Regions from separate parts of the Sporomusa termitida genome, predicted to be linked through region 2. Evidence: riboswitches for the same ligand, from Rfam matches in the RefSeq annotation. Region 2 holds a riboswitch; each other region holds the start of a gene.
The links. A riboswitch is a leader RNA that binds a small molecule or an ion and turns the genes downstream of it on or off. The one in region 2 is predicted to bind cyclic di-AMP.

Region 1: it holds a riboswitch for cyclic di-AMP, as region 2 does, so the genes downstream of both, SPTER_RS25655 (3D domain-containing protein) here and SPTER_RS19810 (4-hydroxy-tetrahydrodipicolinate reductase) in region 2, are expected to answer to the same signal.
Region 3: it holds a riboswitch for cyclic di-AMP, as region 2 does, so the genes downstream of both, SPTER_RS25625 (peptidoglycan-binding protein) here and SPTER_RS19810 (4-hydroxy-tetrahydrodipicolinate reductase) in region 2, are expected to answer to the same signal.
Region 4: it holds a riboswitch for cyclic di-AMP, as region 2 does, so the genes downstream of both, SPTER_RS07415 (C40 family peptidase) here and SPTER_RS19810 (4-hydroxy-tetrahydrodipicolinate reductase) in region 2, are expected to answer to the same signal.

Annotation. Positions count from the first base shown of each region.
Region 1 covers NZ_CP036259.1:2,361,619-2,365,830, forward strand. The annotation lists gene SPTER_RS10995 (acyl-CoA dehydrogenase family protein) at 97-1,230, opposite strand; gene SPTER_RS11000 (DMT family transporter) at 1,338-1,790, opposite strand; gene SPTER_RS25655 (3D domain-containing protein) at 1,946-2,614, opposite strand; cyclic di-AMP (ydaO/yuaA leader) riboswitch at 2,662-2,808, opposite strand; gene SPTER_RS11010 (hypothetical protein) at 2,974-3,477, opposite strand; gene SPTER_RS11015 (hydantoinase/carbamoylase family amidase) at 3,597-4,212, opposite strand, start outside.
Region 2 covers NZ_CP036259.1:4,250,202-4,254,413, reverse strand. The annotation lists gene SPTER_RS19820 (ABC transporter substrate-binding protein) at 1-266, opposite strand, end outside; gene dapA (4-hydroxy-tetrahydrodipicolinate synthase) at 1,212-2,090, shown strand; cyclic di-AMP (ydaO/yuaA leader) riboswitch at 2,319-2,453, shown strand; gene SPTER_RS19810 (4-hydroxy-tetrahydrodipicolinate reductase) at 2,590-3,357, shown strand; gene SPTER_RS19805 (hypothetical protein) at 3,541-4,212, opposite strand, start outside.
Region 3 covers NZ_CP036259.1:2,118,920-2,123,131, reverse strand. The annotation lists gene SPTER_RS09775 (TVP38/TMEM64 family protein) at 1-633, shown strand, start outside; gene SPTER_RS09770 (hypothetical protein) at 706-1,266, opposite strand; gene SPTER_RS09765 (2-hydroxymuconate tautomerase) at 1,439-1,624, shown strand; gene SPTER_RS09760 (hypothetical protein) at 1,694-2,191, shown strand; cyclic di-AMP (ydaO/yuaA leader) riboswitch at 2,364-2,503, shown strand; gene SPTER_RS25625 (peptidoglycan-binding protein) at 2,507-3,142, shown strand; gene guaB (IMP dehydrogenase) at 3,328-4,212, shown strand, end outside.
Region 4 covers NZ_CP036259.1:1,671,299-1,675,510, forward strand. The annotation lists gene SPTER_RS07395 (HyaD/HybD family hydrogenase maturation endopeptidase) at 1-225, shown strand, start outside; gene SPTER_RS07400 (hypothetical protein) at 251-574, shown strand; gene aroH (chorismate mutase) at 660-1,019, shown strand; gene SPTER_RS07410 (glycosyltransferase family 2 protein) at 1,169-2,128, shown strand; cyclic di-AMP (ydaO/yuaA leader) riboswitch at 2,227-2,363, shown strand; gene SPTER_RS07415 (C40 family peptidase) at 2,368-3,036, shown strand; gene SPTER_RS07420 (ABC transporter ATP-binding protein) at 3,154-4,212, shown strand, end outside.

The DNA.
Region 1 (4,212 bases), 1.9 Mb from region 2:
ACTCAAAAAGTCAAGCAGTAATTTGTCAGGCCCCAGCCAGGCTAAACGCCATTTGGACCTTGCTGCCAGGCGCGGCAAGCGGTGGCGATTGGCTGTTTAGTACAGAATGTTATTGGCAATAACCAGACGCTGAATTTGATTAGTGCCTTCATAGATCTGCATAATCTTAGCATCGCGCATGTATTTTTCCGCCGGGTATTCTTTAGAATACCCATAACCCCCCAGCACCTGCACCGCATCTGTAGTAACCTTCATGGCGGTGTCGGCGGCAAAACACTTGGCAATGGCCGATTCTTTCGTGTAAGATACACCCTGATCTTTCAGCCAGCAAGCTTTGTAAACCAGCAGGCGGGCGGCCTCAATCTGCATGGCCATATCGGCCAGCATGGCCTGCACCAGCTGGAAGGAAGCAATCGGCTTGTCAAACTGCACCCGTTCTTTCGAATATTTGACCGCCAGTTCAAAGGCCGCCTGGGCTAAGCCGACCGACACGGCGCCGACAAACGGCCGGGCCGCATCCAGTGTTTTCATGGCGATTTTAAAGCCTTCCCCTTCGCGGCCAATCCTGTTGGCGGCGGGGATGCAAACATTCTCTAACACCAATTCACAGGTATTGGAGGCCCGGATTCCCATTTTTTCTTCTTCTTTACCCACCGAGAAACCAGGTGTGTCCCGTTCGACGATAAAGGCCGTCAGGCCGCGGATGCCGGCAGTTTTGCGGGTGTTGGCAAAGATAATATAGATATCGGCAATACCGCCGTTGGTGATAAAGCACTTCGTGCCGTTGATAATATAATTATCCCCGTCTTTGACAGCGGTAGTGGCAACGGCCCCGGCGTCCGACCCGGCACCAGGCTCGGTTAAGGCAAAGGCCGCCAGTTTACCGTTATTTATCACATCAAACATTTTTCTTTTTTGGGCATCAGTGCCCAATAAAACCACCGGATAGGAAGCCAGGGCGTTGGCAGCCGTTGTTGTGGCCACACCGGCGCAGCCTTTGCCTAATTCTTCATATATAAGAGCAATTGAAAGCGCATCAAGACCAGGTCCGTCATACTCTTCGGGAACGGTTAAATTAAGTAAGCCCGCTTCATCAAGTTTTTTCCACAGATCAGGGGGAACTACACCTTCTTTATCCATTTCCAGAGCGTGAGGCGTAATTTCTTTAGCAACAAAATCTTTTACCATTTTCTGTAGATCCAATTGATCGGGAGTAAAGTTAAAATCCATGCTTTGCCTCCTTATGGTTAGCATAAAACCAAAAAATACTAATGATAAGTATACCGCAAATTTTTTTTTTTGTTAACACCTAATTGGGAAAAATATAAAAAAAAGCGCTATTTTAACAATAATTTAGCGCCAACTGCCAGTAATACCAGTCCCAACAGCTGTTGGGGGCTGCATGCAGAGCGTTCCAGGCCAAACCCGCCAAAATGGTCGATAATAATCGCGGTCAGCACCTGACCGACAATGATGGCGGTAGTGGCGTTAGCCACCCCCACACTGGGGATGCTGGCAGCGACCAGATAGATGATGCCTACGCCGATAATACCTCCCAGCCAGGAATACCAGGGAGCAGCCTGCCAGGCATACAGATTGCCTTTCCCCAGGTTAAATACAAACAATAAAATCATGACCAGAATGGCTCCGGTCAATTGCACGACAAACGTAGCCTCTAAGAGGCCGACCGCTTTGCTCAGCAGGGCATTCAGCGATCCCTGGACCGCCATCAGCACGCCTGAGATTAACGCCAATACCAATGGCAGCATTTCACCTGAAAACAGATTCAATCCGAACACACTCCCATCGCAATATCAAGCCTGGGCAATAAACACAGCCGGCAGCAAGTACCGGATGAATGTAGTATAATACCAGGGGCTCTTTAATATTCCGGGAGAAACCGGTAATCGGCGGCAAATGGAAAAGCAGGCGGCAGGCCTGCTTGTTAGTCCAGTATATAGACGGTTACTTTGCGAACGCCAAAGTTCAAAGCCTCACGGCGATTTTCAAAAGCCAGGTCAATCCGCTGCCCCTTAATAGCCCCGCCAATATCATCGGCGATGGCGTAGCCGTACCCTTTGATGTACAACCGGGTTCCCAGCGGAATTACCGTCGGATCAACAGCGGCCATGCCCCGGCGCAGCAGATTGCCGCGATAGGTATAACTGCCATTGCCGGGATCATGGGCCGTATAGGCCGATGCTTTCATAAGCAGCGACCGGCTATAGCGGCTGGGCTCACCCGTTGCCCGCTCAAGATAGGTAAAGGTTTCCCTGTCAACAGTGCCGGTGATTTCCAGACTGGTGCTGCGCTGAAATGCTCTTACGGCGTTGGCGGTAATGGGACCGTAAACACCGTCAATATTGCCGGCATAAAAGCCGCCGTCTGCCAGCAGCTTCTGGACAACGCGGACTTTATCGCCGCGCATGCCCATAGTCAGCGGCGGCGGTTCGGGCGGCCCAGCTGCTTCTTCAGCTTCTGTCGCCGCCGGTGAGGATACGATAACCTGCTGTGTCTCAGCTGCCGGTGGTGACACCGCCGTTCCTGGCAAAGGATTGCTGATGCTAAGCAGTAAGGCAAGGCAAAGAATTATGGCAAAAAGGGCTTTATTCAATGTATCACCTCTCTTACGATAAGTCTTCGAGGTTAGTAGTACCACAAACAACCTCGCAATGTTAGCCTCCGGGGTTAGCTGTCGGGATAGGGAAAAGAGAGAATTAGAATACGCCCTTCCGTTCTCAACGGATTATCCCCTGTGTCTACTGTCTTGGTTCCCCCGTACCTGTAAAGATTCGGCATTATATCTATAGTATACCGGATTGGACTATTGGTCAAATTTAGTAAAACCCTGTAATTTTTCCTTATCCTCTTTTTTCGTTAATTAGGTAAGCCTGCATTGGCAATTCTCAGTTATTCTGCTCCCCCGGCAACAGGTGGGGAAACGGTGCAAAAAAAAGAACCGGCCTGAGCCGGTTAGTTGATCACGTCAATTGTTCTCGGGCTGCCCTGCATAATGCTGCTAATGGCATTACTGTTTTTTACCGCATCCGGCATTAACATATTGCTGTTATTCAGCAGGGAAGAGAGTACAGCCATTTCTGTTTGATAACCGGACAGCCGGGTAGTTACCTCTTGCTGGACTCTGCTGCGGGCAGCTGTTTCTACCGCCTTAACCAGATTTTCTTTGATTACGGCCTGATCCTGCATGAGCAGCTGGGTGGCCATAGTGGTAATATCGTTAACTGCAGCGGTATTGCCTGAACGTTCAAGGGCACTCTTGGCAAGGGTACCTAACAAGGCTTCTCTGTCCGCAAGATTATCTGTCATCTGAAGAATTTGCTGTAATTGAGCAGCGGCACCAGTGCCAGCCGCTTCAGCCAGTTGATCCTCTAAGAAAGCAGCCTCAGCCTTGGGTAAAGCAAATGAAAGCGGCATTACAAAAACCATCAACAAAACCGCGGTTACTATTTTCTTCAAGGTTAGCACTCCTTTCATCTGATGTGGTTCAAATGATATTTTACCATAAGGTTTACATAAAAAATAGTGGTAAGTTTAAGAAAAAGCCTGCTCGCAGGGCAAACAGGCGGTTTGGGCCCTTATTTTGCTAATTGCTGCAGCATGGCTGTCAATACGTCGACGCCGGCGCCAATCGCGGCTTGTGCCGCCCGGCGGCTGCCGTTGCCGGCCGTTTCGCCGCCGGGGATTAATATCAGCCCGGCCGGGGCCAGATGGGCCATATTCACCACATCATAGCCAATGCGGTCGTCCAGGCGCAGACTGGAAAGTTTTAGTCCCTGGCAGACACTTTCCAGTGTACTGACGATGGTTTGATCAAGCATAAACGGTTTTTCAGATGAGATTACCTCAATGGCTACCGGTGTGTCATGATCGTCAGCAATCATACTGACTTCATCTTTTATAGCCTGCAGAATAGCAATGATACTTTCATGTTTTGTGCCATTTATCTCGACCCACATTTCGACCACGGCGGGAATTAACGCCGGGGTTCCCGGATATGTTTTCAGCGTTGTCACGGTGGCGACTGTCCCCTGGTAATCATGCTCGGCCGCGATATTCCTCACGGCCAGCACAATCATAGCGGCGCTCACCAGTGCGTCCTGGCGCTCGGCCAGCAGTATGCCGCCGGCAGGACCGGCCAGGCCGTTTACTGTCATTTTCAGCCTGGTGGGGGCCGCAATGTTTTCTACAATG
Region 2 (4,212 bases):
GAGTCTTCAAAAATGAGCTCGATTTTGACTTTGCCCTGGGTGTTGATTTCGTCCCGGGCCAGCTCCAGGCCCTGTTTAATCGCTTCGCCATAAGCAGCGCCGCCACCGGTAAGATACGATACTACCCCGATTTTGGCCGGGGCGCCTGCTTCCGGGCTGGCCGGGGCTGCCGGCTGGCTGCCGCCGCAGCCGGTGACTGAAGCGGCAAATACCAGGGCCAGGGTAGCTGAGGACCACTTTTTGATACTACTGCGCACATTAAACATATAAATTCTCCACCTTTTCTTTTTTTTAATGCTGCCGCTAACGGTATGACAACAACTAAATGCCTTAACCCTCCCTAAGAAAAGTAAAAACCCCTACTGACAGATCGCTCTGCCAGTAGGGGCGAATTCGCGGTACCACCCTACATTGTACTCTTATGCCCGTTGGTATGACGGGACATTCCCTTAACGCCGGGCCGCGCTTCAATCTGATGTATACTTCATAATGTATACATGTCAACTGAAGAGTTCATGGGCGAGGTAACGGCAACAGTCACACACCGGCTTACACCAACCGCCGGCTCTCTGGAGCGTTTCTCCTGTTGCTTTCATCCCAATCATCACTTGTGGTGATTTAATTAGTCAATTTTCTCTTGCAAAGGCCAGCTTGTTTACAGTTTGATTCGTTTACCGGCATTATGCAGCGGGGGTTGTTTACTTATTATTCATTATCACAGGACAACGGTTTTTTGTCAATAGGGTATAACAAAACATTTTAACGCTCGATACAGATGTAATTTTGATTCTGGCAGAATAGGCAGGTCAGCTGTTAAATTCATGCTGATGCGGCAGGATTTCTGCTGCCGGAATTGGAATATTGATAGTATTTGTGTAAGTAAATCAGAGAATTACTCTGTTCTGTCGTTAAAAAGCAGCTTTTAGTGTGTGGCAGGGAGAGGTATGTCCCTGCGGCTGAGAATAAATATTAACAATGACAGCAGGGGGTAAGAGCGGGCGACAGCAGGTAATGACTTTTCTGAAATTAGGCGATAATGGCCGGGAAAGATGCTTTTTTTATCCGGAATATGGTAGAATAATAAAGTAAATAACACTCCACCATAAGGCGTGACGTGTGCTGTTTTGCCAACACATACGGTTGCCCGGCTTTTTAACGCGTTGTATAAGTGAGATCTAATGTAAAAATATTAAATAAAGGCGGTTAGACTAATGAAAAAACCATTATTTACCGGCTCCGGCGTAGCTATTGTAACTCCCTTTACACACAATGGCATTGACTATCAGGCGTTCACAGAGCTGATTGAGTTTCAGATTAAAGGCGGGTCAGATGCCATTATCATCTGCGGCACTACCGGCGAAGCCTCCACAATGCCGGATGACGAGCATATTGCCGCGATTAAATTTGCGGTAAACGCAATTAACAAACGGGTACCGGTTATTGCCGGTACCGGCAGCAATGATACCCGGCATGCCATCGAATTATCGAAAGCAGCGGAAGCAGTTGGGGCTGACGGGTTATTATCGGTTACGCCATATTATAATAAAGCTACACAAAAGGGCTTGTACGGGCATTTTAAGCTTATTGCCGACAGTGTCAGCATACCGTTAATCCTGTACAATGTACCCGGTAGAACCAATTTAAATCTGAATCCGGAGACGATAAAAGCATTGGCAGCAATAGACAATATTATTGCCGTTAAAGAGTGTAACCTGGGTCAGGTCGGCGATGTGGTAAATCTGTGCGGTGAGGATTTTACCGTATATTCCGGTGATGATAACATGGTCTTGCCGGTATTGTCACTCGGTGGTAAGGGGGTTATCTCGGTTATGGCCAACATCATCCCCCGGGATACTCACGATATGGTGATGAAATTCATCCAGGGAGATGTTGCCGGTGCCATCAAACTGCAACTGCAGACCCTTAATCTTATCAAAGCATTATTTAGCGAGGTAAACCCGATTCCGATTAAAGCCGCTGTTAACCTGCTGGGGTATAAGGCCGGTCAATGCCGGATGCCGTTAACCGAAATCAGTGAGGACAATCTTGAGCTTCTCCGGTCTGAAATGAAGGCTTACGGGCTGATTTAACCATGTTTACGTGCTAAGACTCCTGCCGTCAGGCCGCACGCAGGAGTTTTACCGTTTTGCTGACATGGGGACGGTGGTTTTGTCTTGTAAATAGTCGTTATAAATGATATGATTTAAGAACGGCGTAAGTTGATAGGTTAGGCAGCAATGATAGGTGCCACTATCACTTAAAGTTGTAAATAAAAGGGAAATAAGGTATTATTAAACATAAGGAGTCTCTGTTTGGGCTAACGGCAATCGCCGAGTTTCATTTAATGGAAGCGGGGGAACCATTTTTGGGGTGAATCCTGGGTAAGCCAGGTAGGGCGAATTTCTTTCTGCCCGAATCCGTCAGCTAACCTCGTAGGCGTTGAAAGAGAAGGATGTATTTGTCCTGCCGTTCTTCAAAGGCAATTAAATGTCTTTGAGGATCCTTCTCAAAAGCTGGTTTTGAAAGTTTTCTATCACATGCAGGATGGCGGTAGAAAAAAAACAAACTACAGTTTTAAGGAGGAATATAATGGGGAAAATCAGGATTGGTATTTTCGGTTTTGGGAAAACAGGTAAAGTTGTTGCTAATGAATTTTTGCAGGACAGCTTATTTACTCTGGTTTGGGTAGTTCGCAAAGGTGATACTGATCATCAAAAATATGCCAGCCGTTTGTTGGGGCATGAGTTTGATGCAGGGGAAATATTCTCTGCTGATGACATTGATGATAGTTTTTTTAGAGAGAGGCCGGTAGATGCTTTGGTAGATTTTTCGGACTCGACGGGTGTATATTTGTACGCAAAAGCAGCGCAGGCGGGAATACCCATTATTTCCGCCATTTCCCAATATGAACAGGAAGAACTGGAAATACTGAAATCCTATGCAGAGTTTGCGCCTGTACTTTATTCTCCTAATATTACGTTAGGGATTAACGTATTGATGGTTGCGGCGCAGATTTTGCAAAAAATAGCGCCCCATGCCGACATTGAGATCGTTGAGGAGCATTTTAAAGGGAAAAAAGAGGTATCGGGAACCGCGAAAAGAATTGCCAATGTGCTTAGCCTTAATGTGGAGGAGCATTTGAATTCTATCCGCGTCGGCGGCATTGTTGGCCGCCATGAAATCATCTTTGGCATGCCGAACCAGACGATCCGGCTGTCCCATGAAAGCATCAGCAGGGCCGCTTTTGGCCAGGGTGCTATTTTTGCAGTAAATTTTCTGATCGGCAAGTCGCCGGGAATGTATACGATGGAAACGATCATTGCCGAGATGTTCAGGCAGAATATCCCTGTATATTAGCTTGACCGTAATGTTTCTGGGCTGAAGACTGACAGGCAATGTTTTGGTATTCACTGACAGAGTGCAGCGAGTAAGCAGCTTTCCCTAATTAGGGCAAGCTGCTTTGGTTTGTACCCTGTTAAACTGTGGTGGCCCCTCCTCTAAGCAGGACTCCGGCAGCAGGTCTAGATTAATCTCTTATTTTTACTGCGCGTTTTTTACCCAGACTTCGCAGCCCTGGAACGGATTTGCCGTCCCCAGATATAGTTTTTGGTCAGAGGCAGCAAATAAGTTGCTTACACCATAATTATAGGGATTACCCAAACCATTTAGAGAAACCGGCAGCCAGAGAATGCCGTCATTTGATTCCCAGAGATCACAGCCAAGTGATCTGTAGCCGATAATATAGAGCGCTTTAATCAGATAAGCGGAAAAGATTAATCTAAGAAATTGTGTAATTGAGTCCGCCGTATTAGCCGGCAGCAATGATTCCACGACATCAGGGATCACAGAGATAATCTGCGGTATCAGATTATTCCAGCTCCAGGTGCCAAGATAAAGTTTGTCGTCGAAAGCCTGGATCTGCCAGCAGTAGCCATTGGTTAGATCGCCGAAGCCGGAAGGATAGCCGCTTAACGGCAGACCGCGCGTGCCGGTTACTGGTTCTGTGGGGCTGACCGGGATGCCCCCTACTATTAATTCCCAGCTGTCATCGGGCGCAACCCGGATGACATCAAAGCCCTTCGGCGCTACCAGCGGAGCGTCAGGGCTGATGCTTAGAATCGCTGCTTCAATGGCCGTACCAATGTAGATATGGCCGTTAAACACCGCCAATGAAGAGGGGTGTTCATTGCGGGCGTCGCCGGCGCCCTTATC
Region 3 (4,212 bases), 2.1 Mb from region 2:
CTAATGTATATGTGGCAGCCGGAATTTTTTCAGCATGCGTACGGAATTATTGAGAAGGGTGACATTGCCGCTTTGGCTGAATACCTTCGCTCTTTTGGTGCCGGCGCTGTTCTTGTTACGCTCATTTTATTTGTTGTCATGACATTTACCATTGTTTTCCCGTTTATGATTCTTTCCGGGGCAGCCGGTATTGTATTCGGGTTATGGGGAGGCATCGTTATTTCCTGGGTTGGCGAAGTGATTGGCGCAATAGCCATGTTTATCTTTGCCCGGTACTTCTTTCGCACGTCGGTCGAGCGCTGGATTAAGAAAAGTTCCTATTTGAAGCAGGTAGATGACTATAGTGCTGCCAACGGCTTCAAAGCGCTATTGCTTGCCAGGCTGCTGCCCTTAGCCCCGTCAGGAATTATTACCGCCGTGGCTGCAATCAGCAGGATTTCTTGCAAAGACTTTTTACTAGCCACAGGTATCGGCAAACTGCCGCCGGTAATCATCAAGGTTTTACTTGGCCATGACCTGGTTTTTGCCGGTGAAAATAGCACACGGCTTATTCTTATTATTGCTTTGGTGGCTGCAATCTACGGTGGCATGTGGTGGCGCAAGGCGCGAAAGAAACGCCATATCCGCAAATAATTCATGTTTAAAACAAATACAACGAGCACATCTTATGCTGTGCCCGTTGCAAACTGATCATGTAAATTGATGCTAAGAATTTACAGCTTCTTGCCTGCAAGTATCGACTTGCTCAACTACCAGAGATACATGACCAACTGCGGATACTACATTCCCGACGGGAATAATGGTACCAGTAACAACGCTTAACGGCACTGTCAAATTGATATTGGTGGCGCGAACTTCGAAAGTTGAAAGCTCGTTGGAAGTACCGCATAATGAGCTGGTATCCAAGACTTGCAGGGCGGCAATACCAAAGTTGGAAGTTGTAGTATTGAAAACAGCACCAACAATAAAACCCAGTTGCCCAAGCGATTGCGTTACGCGGGCGATAGGGCCGCCGTCTTTCAGGATTTCAAATTGGACTTGAGCAGCGCCGGGGGAGCTAAGGAGATTAACAGCCGGTAATATGGGAGTAAAGGTTACGCTCCAGTTAATGACGGCTCGTACCAGGTAGGCGTCCCGGCGTGTAGGTACAGTAATTGAGCATAGGCCTACCGTGCCATTAACAGGCAGGGTAGTAGTGAAGGGCGGCGTATCAATAGCATTAATTTCGCACCCGTAAACTCTTTCAATATCTTTTAAGGTAGCCATAAAAATCCTCCTTCTTTTTTTACATGATTTAGGAAACTCTAGTTTATCGTATGCTACATCATATGAATTAGTGATAGAGAGTTTCCCAAGTCATTTAATCTCTATTCATTGAGCAGGGATTATATGTATAGATGGCGAAGATAAAAACTATAAATAACCGGGAGGGATATCTATGCCTATCGTACAAATCGACATGTTAGAAGGTCGTTCTTTGGAGCAAAAACGTGAAATGGTCAAGAAAATAACGGCAGCCATTGTGGAAACTGCTAAATGCCCGCCGGAAGCGGTAACCATTGTGTTACGCGAGGCCCCAACCCAACATATTGCCAAGGCTGGCATATTAGCAGCAGATAGATAATCAATTAGGCCATTATATTAGGAAATGGCCTAATTTCCTAATATAATAAAAAGGTGGTGACTCACTAACATGCTGCCGCTGCAATTTGCGCTTGAACTGGAAACTGCACTGAATAATCAAATTACACTACTATCAGCCAATACCGGCCCTTTACCGGCAATGGCTCTGATTAACAAATTCCAGGAAAACTTCTATGCATTACTTACTGTTGCCAGTGCCACAGATGTTAATATTGACAAATACCCGGTTGTCGAAACTACCGGGCTGCTTGGCAGTGACTCGGACTGGCAGCAGTTCACACACCGGGACAAGCCGGCGACAGATTCGGTAAACCTGCCTGCCCTTACAGCCCTCTGGTCTGTATATACCCTGTTTGACCGATCGGCCCAATATTACCAACAGGCAGCCGCCAATAGCGCCCATCCTGCGACCAGATTGTTTTTCCATTCCTTAGCCGAGACCAAAAAAATGATGCGGAGACGTTTGGCCGGTATTATTCAATCCTTACTTAATCATTATTGGGGACAGCTCGGCTTTGCACCGTTTATGTTAGGTAAAGAAGGATAGCCGGAAGGGGGGGCTGCAAACTGCAGCCTCCGTTACTTTTTCTGCAGGTCGTATTTTGAATGATTAAAAACCCAAGCATTGCCGGGGATACGCTCAAAAAACAAAGTTAATAGTTGTTATTTATTAATAAACGAACTTATATTGACTTGCTTTATAGCCAAAAATCATGTACACTATCGACAAGCCGAATTTCCTTGTTGTTATGAGGAAAATGGGGAACCCATTTTTTGGGGTGAATCCGCGTTCTGCGGTAGGGATTTCCCTTTATCCCGAACCCGTCAGCTAACCTCGTAGGCTTTAGAAAGGGGTGTTTTAATGAAAAACATCAAAAAAATTATAGGCAGTACCGGTGTGCTGGCTGTTCTGACAGTCACTCTCTGGCTGGCACCAGTCTCTGCCGCTTTAGGTGATCAGGCACTCAAACCTGGTATGGCAGGGCAGGATGTACAAGAGCTTCAGAGCCGGCTTAATGATCTAGGCTATAACCTTGCGGTTGATGGCGTATTTGGTGCAACTACCGAACAAGCGGTCCTGGCATTCCAGCAGGCTAAAAATATTGCTGCCGACGGTATTGTTGGGCAGGCTACCTTTCAATTGCTGTTGGACAAGCGGGGAACAGAGGTATCACGCGGCAGTGCACCAGAACGTTACAAATCCGTTCTGGACATCAAAGCTACGGCCTATGCCCCCGGCCCGCATGATAATGGCCAATGGGGCAACCTGACGTATATGGGCACTCAGATACGTCCAGGTGTGATTGCCGTTGACCCACGGGTAATTCCGCTGGGCTCAAGGGTATATATTCAGTTTGCTGACGGCAGCGGCATGTATGGCATAGCTGAAGATACCGGTGGTGCAATTAAAGGCAACCGTATTGACATTGCCATGGTTTCTGTAGCTAAGGCTTATGATTTTGGTGTCCAAAAGGTTAAAGTATATGTTCTTAGTTAATAGAAATGCCTGGTACAATACCAGGCATTATTTTTATTTTTTATAAAGACATGAAAAATGGTAGATTTGGTAACTTTATTTATGTTATTATATTGAGAAATACCTATTAGATGTGTTTAGTACCTTGACCGGATTTAACCTGAATTTTCAACCTGGCCAAGGCACTAGTGAAAGGAGTTTAGTCAATGTTTGACAACAAATTCGGTCCTGAAGGGTTAACTTTTGATGATGTTTTGCTGGTTCCGGCAAAATCGGAAGTACTGCCCAGGGAAGTGGAAGTAGCTACATATTTGACTAAAAATATCAAGCTTAATATTCCAGTTATCAGCTCCGGAATGGATACCGTTACCGAGGCCCGGATGGCGATTGCCATGGCGCGTGAAGGCGGCATCGGGGTAATCCATAAAAATATGCCGATCGCCCGTCAGGCCAATGAAATTGACAAAGTCAAACGGTCTGAGCATGGTATAATTGTTGACCCGATATTCTTATCGCCTAACAATACGCTGCAGGATGCTCACGAGCTTATGGAGAAATACCGGATTTCAGGGGTTCCTGTTACCACCAATAATAAGCTGGTGGGAATACTGACCAACCGCGATTTACGTTTTGAAACTGATTTAAGCCGTAAAATCTCCGACTGTATGACCAGAGAGCATCTTATCACCGCCCATGTCGGCACCTCGCTGGAAGAAGCCAAAGCCATTTTGCGCGAGCACCGGATCGAAAAACTGCCACTTCTTGATGCTGAGGGAAATTTAAAGGGTCTTATTACCATTAAAGATATTGAAAAAGCCCAAAAATATCCGAACTCTGCCAAAGACGGCAAAGGCCGCCTGCTGGTTGCGGCCGCAGTCGGGGTTGGGTCAGACATGATGGAGCGGGTAGAGGCCATTGCTGGCGCTAAGGTTGACGTAATTGTTGTAGATACTGCCCATGGCCACTCCCAGGGTGTACTGGACTCAGTGCGAAAAATTAAAGATGCCTTCCCCGCCATTGATCTGATTGCCGGTAATGTTGCCACAGCCGAGGCTACCCGTGATTTGATTGAAGCCGGCGCCGATGCAGTA
Region 4 (4,212 bases), 2.6 Mb from region 2:
AAAAACAAGGTATCGCTGCACGAGCTGGGGATTCAGGATGTTCTGGCCGCCCTGGAACTATTGGCGCAGCCTGTCCGGGAAGTCGTTATCCTTGGTATTCAGCCGGCAGTTATTGATGTTGGTCTGGAACTGAGTGAGGCCGTGCAGCCGGGGGTTGCTGCCACTGCCGACCGGGTGCTTACTATTTTGCAAGACTGGCGTATAAACAGCCTGCCGCTGACATAGGTATTAGCATGCGGGAGGTGGGGTTGTGAATTACAGTGCCCTCAATGTGGTTCTTACTCTGAAGGAAGAGCCTGAGCTTTTTCCGGCTGAAGATTACCGGTTTAATCAGGAAAAAAGCTGCCATGAGCTGTTAATTACTGTTTTAGGTCAAAAACTCTGGGTGAATACACGGGCTGTTAAGTTGAAGAAAGTAACAGGGGCAATTTTTTGCTGGCAGGAATACAATCAAGGCCAGTATGTGGAATTGAATCCGGCTAATTCCGTCTGCCCCGAATGCGGCTGGTGGCGGTGCCACCTGTGTGCTTCCTGCCGCTGTAACAAACCAGCTAAAAAAAATAATTGCAAGTAGTTTACAGTAACGGCAGGAAAAAGATGTTTTTGCACGTATAGTGTAACTTGTGGCCTGTTTAATTCTTCTCTAGGAGTGGTTTATTATGCTGCGCGGCATTCGTGGTGCAACAACTGTTACAGACAACAATCGTGAAGAGATTTTTGAACGCGTGGCTGAGCTGCTTGCGGCGATCATCCAGGAAAATGCGGTCGAAACGGAGGATATCGGGGCCGTAATCTTTAGCTCCACGCCGGACCTGAATGCGGCTTTCCCGGCGGCCGGGGCCAGAAAGCTGGGCTGGACCCAGGTGCCCCTTTTCGGCACCCAGGAGCTAGAGTGTCCGGATGCGCTGCCGCTTTGTATCCGGGTATTAATTCTTCTGAATACTGATACCCGCCAGTCGGATATCAGGCATGTATACCTGCATGGCGCGATGAGTTTGCGCCAGGATATCAAGCTATAAAATGGTGCATTAAAGCCTGCTTTGTCAAACGACCTAGCAGGCTTTAATAATTACCTACCGGATGTTAATGCTATTAAAATATATGAATTTTATTGCAAACAAAGGCTGACAGTGTAATAATAAATGGGTGGCAACAGGGAGGGACGGGTATGGAACTGAGTAAGCAAGTGATTTCAATTGTTGTACCGGTATTTAATGAACAAGACAATATTGATAACTTTTACCAGGAAGTTGTTAAACATATGGCACCGCTGGCCTATTCTTTTGAGCTGATTTTTATTGATGATGGCTCAAGTGATGCCACGCCTCTGATATTAGAGCGGTTAGCGCAGGCGGACGAGCGGGTACGGGCTTTGATTATGGCCCGGAATTTCGGCCATCAGGTGGCTTTGACCTGTGGCTTGGATTATGCCAGAGGCCATGCCGTCATTACCATGGATGGCGATATGCAGCATCCGCCGGATATGATTCCGCTGCTGATTGCTGAATGGGAAAATGGCTTTGAGGTAGTACAAACAGTCAGGATCAACACAGAGGGCGTTTCCTGGTTTAAAGGCTTTACTTCGGGTATGTTCTATAAAATGATGAATGTTATGTCCAATGTACAGGTAACTGAAGGGGGGTCTGACTTTCGTTTACTGGATAGAAAAGTGGTGGACAGCTTCTGCCGTTTCCGCGAACGGGCCCGGTTCATTCGCGGCATGATCAGTGCGATCGGGTACCGGCAGACTTACATAGAATTTGTTGCCCCCAAGAGATTTGCCGGACAATCTAAATTTTCCTGGCGAAGAATGCTGCATTTTGCTCTTGACGGTATTACCGCCTATTCAAAAACCCCGCTGCGCATTGCCTTTTATGTGGGGATAGCCATGGGCTTTGCCAGCATTGTTCTGACCCTGCAGGTTCTGTATATCCGGCTGTTTACCAATGAGGCTGTTCCCGGCTGGGCAACAATTACTGCCAGTATCTTGCTTTTAGGCGGCTTGCAGCTATCCGGCATCGGGATTATTGGCGAATATATCGGGCGAATCTTTGAGGAAGTGAAACAGCGGCCGCTTTATTGGCTCCGGGCGGAGCTCACCCGGCAAAAGGAAAAGGACGGCAGGTAAATGGTGGAGAAAAAACTTATTTTTTGCCCTAATAATTGTAAAAAAAACACGATTTTAGGCAGGAATTTTTAATTTTAAACAGAATATAACAAAAGTGAGCGTATAGAAAGCCGAATCCAGCTCCAGTACGGGGGAACCACTTTACGGGGGTGAAACCGGAGACTGTTATGTCTCCGGTAGGGTGCCTGCAACCCTAACCCGGCAGCTAACCTCGGAGGCCAGCGAGAGGAGAAACCAGTTTGCGCAAGTTTTTTGGGTTCATTGTCGTTTTCTGTCTCTTTTTTGGAACCACTGCTTTCGCCTTTGCTTCTGGTACATATGAAGCTGGCGACCAGGGAGAAGAAGTAGCCGCAATTCAATCACAGCTTAACAGCCTTGGCTTTAACGCCGGTGCGGCAGATGGTGATTTCGGCGACGTGACGGTCAGCGCCGTGAAGGCTTTCCAGAAGGCCCGTGGCCTTGAAGCCGATGGCGTAATCGGGCCGCAAACCTATCGGGCCCTGATGGGGCGGGATATCCCTGTCAGCCGTGATTCTTCCACTACTTCGGTACGGCGGATCATTCAGACCTCAATGCGTTATACTGGCGTGCCTTATGTGTTTGGTGGGACAAGCCCTAATGGTTTCGATTGTTCGGGTTTTACACGTTATGTTTTTGCTCAGAGCGGTGTTTACTTGCCGCGGATGGCTGATGAGCAGTTTGGGATTGGGCGGGCCGTATCACACAGCAGGCTCCGGCCGGGTGATCTGGTGTTCTTCAGCACTTACGCTGCCGGGGCATCTCACAGTGGCATCTATCTTGGCGACGGCAAGTTTATAAGTGCTACGTCCAGCCGCGGTGTTGCTATTAACGGCATGAACAGTAGTTACTGGGGGCCGCGCTATATTGGTGCCCGCAGGGTGATGTAAACTGACAGCAGGGAAGGCAATTGTCGGCCTTCCCCTTTTTATTTAATAATGCTTGTATTCTATAAATGGATTTGCCACAATAGAAGTGGTCACCCGATTATGCCATGGAGATATATTATGTTTAGTTTTTACTGGCGAAAATTTATCATTCCCTATTGGCTACTGGCTTTAACAGCGGTAGTTTGTTTTGTTATCGCCAGTGCTGCCGGTTTAGCGGCACCGTTGGTTGTGAAGCTGTTGATTGATGATGCGTTGTCTGGCGGTAATATTGCATTTTTACACTTTATTACGGTTGGAATTGTCCTCCTCTATCTTATCCGCGGTTTGTTTTCCTATGGTTATGGTTATGGCATGGCTAAAGCCGGTAATAAAATGCTGGCCAGGCTGCGCGAGGATATGTTTAATAAACTGCAGTCACTGGATTATGCCTACTATATGAAGATGCCTTCGGGAGAGATCCTCTCATTATTTACCAATGATCTTTTGTTTATCCAGCAGGCAGTTACGGCAGGTATTCCTGACGTTATTGTCGAGTCACTTAATCTGCTGGCTATTATGGCAATCATGATTTATTTTGACTGGGAACTGGCAATGGTTACCTTTGGCACTTTACCGTTTATTATTGTGGCAATCAGCGGTTTTAATCATAAAATAGGCCGCCTGGGGGCGCTTGTGGAACATCACCTGGCCAAAGTGACGGCCATTATTCAACAGTCGGTCGTAGCAGTTATGATTGTGCAGAGTTATGCCCGGGAAGATTATGAATATCGAAAATTTAGTGATAAGATCCGGCTGGCTGCCGGTGATTTGCTCAAGGCCCAGCGGTTAAGCGCGATTCTGGAGCCGCTGGTTGAATTTCTGGCTGCTATTGGTTTAACCATTATTGTCTGGTACGGCGGGCGGGAGGTTATTAACGGGGACCTTACCGTCGGCGGCATGTTTGCCTTCCTTGTCTACATTATCAATGTACCGGCGCCTGTCCGCAAAATTAGTCAGGGCCTGACTCAGCTTAAACTGGGAGTGGTCGCCTGGGAACGGATTAGCAGACTGCTTAATGAACAAAGGCCGGCTGTGGCAGACGGCCGTCTGGAGCTGGCCCAGGCCCAGGGACGGGTAGAGTTCAGGAATGTTTCTTTTGCGTATCAGCCAGGGCAACCGGTGCTCAACAATATTAAT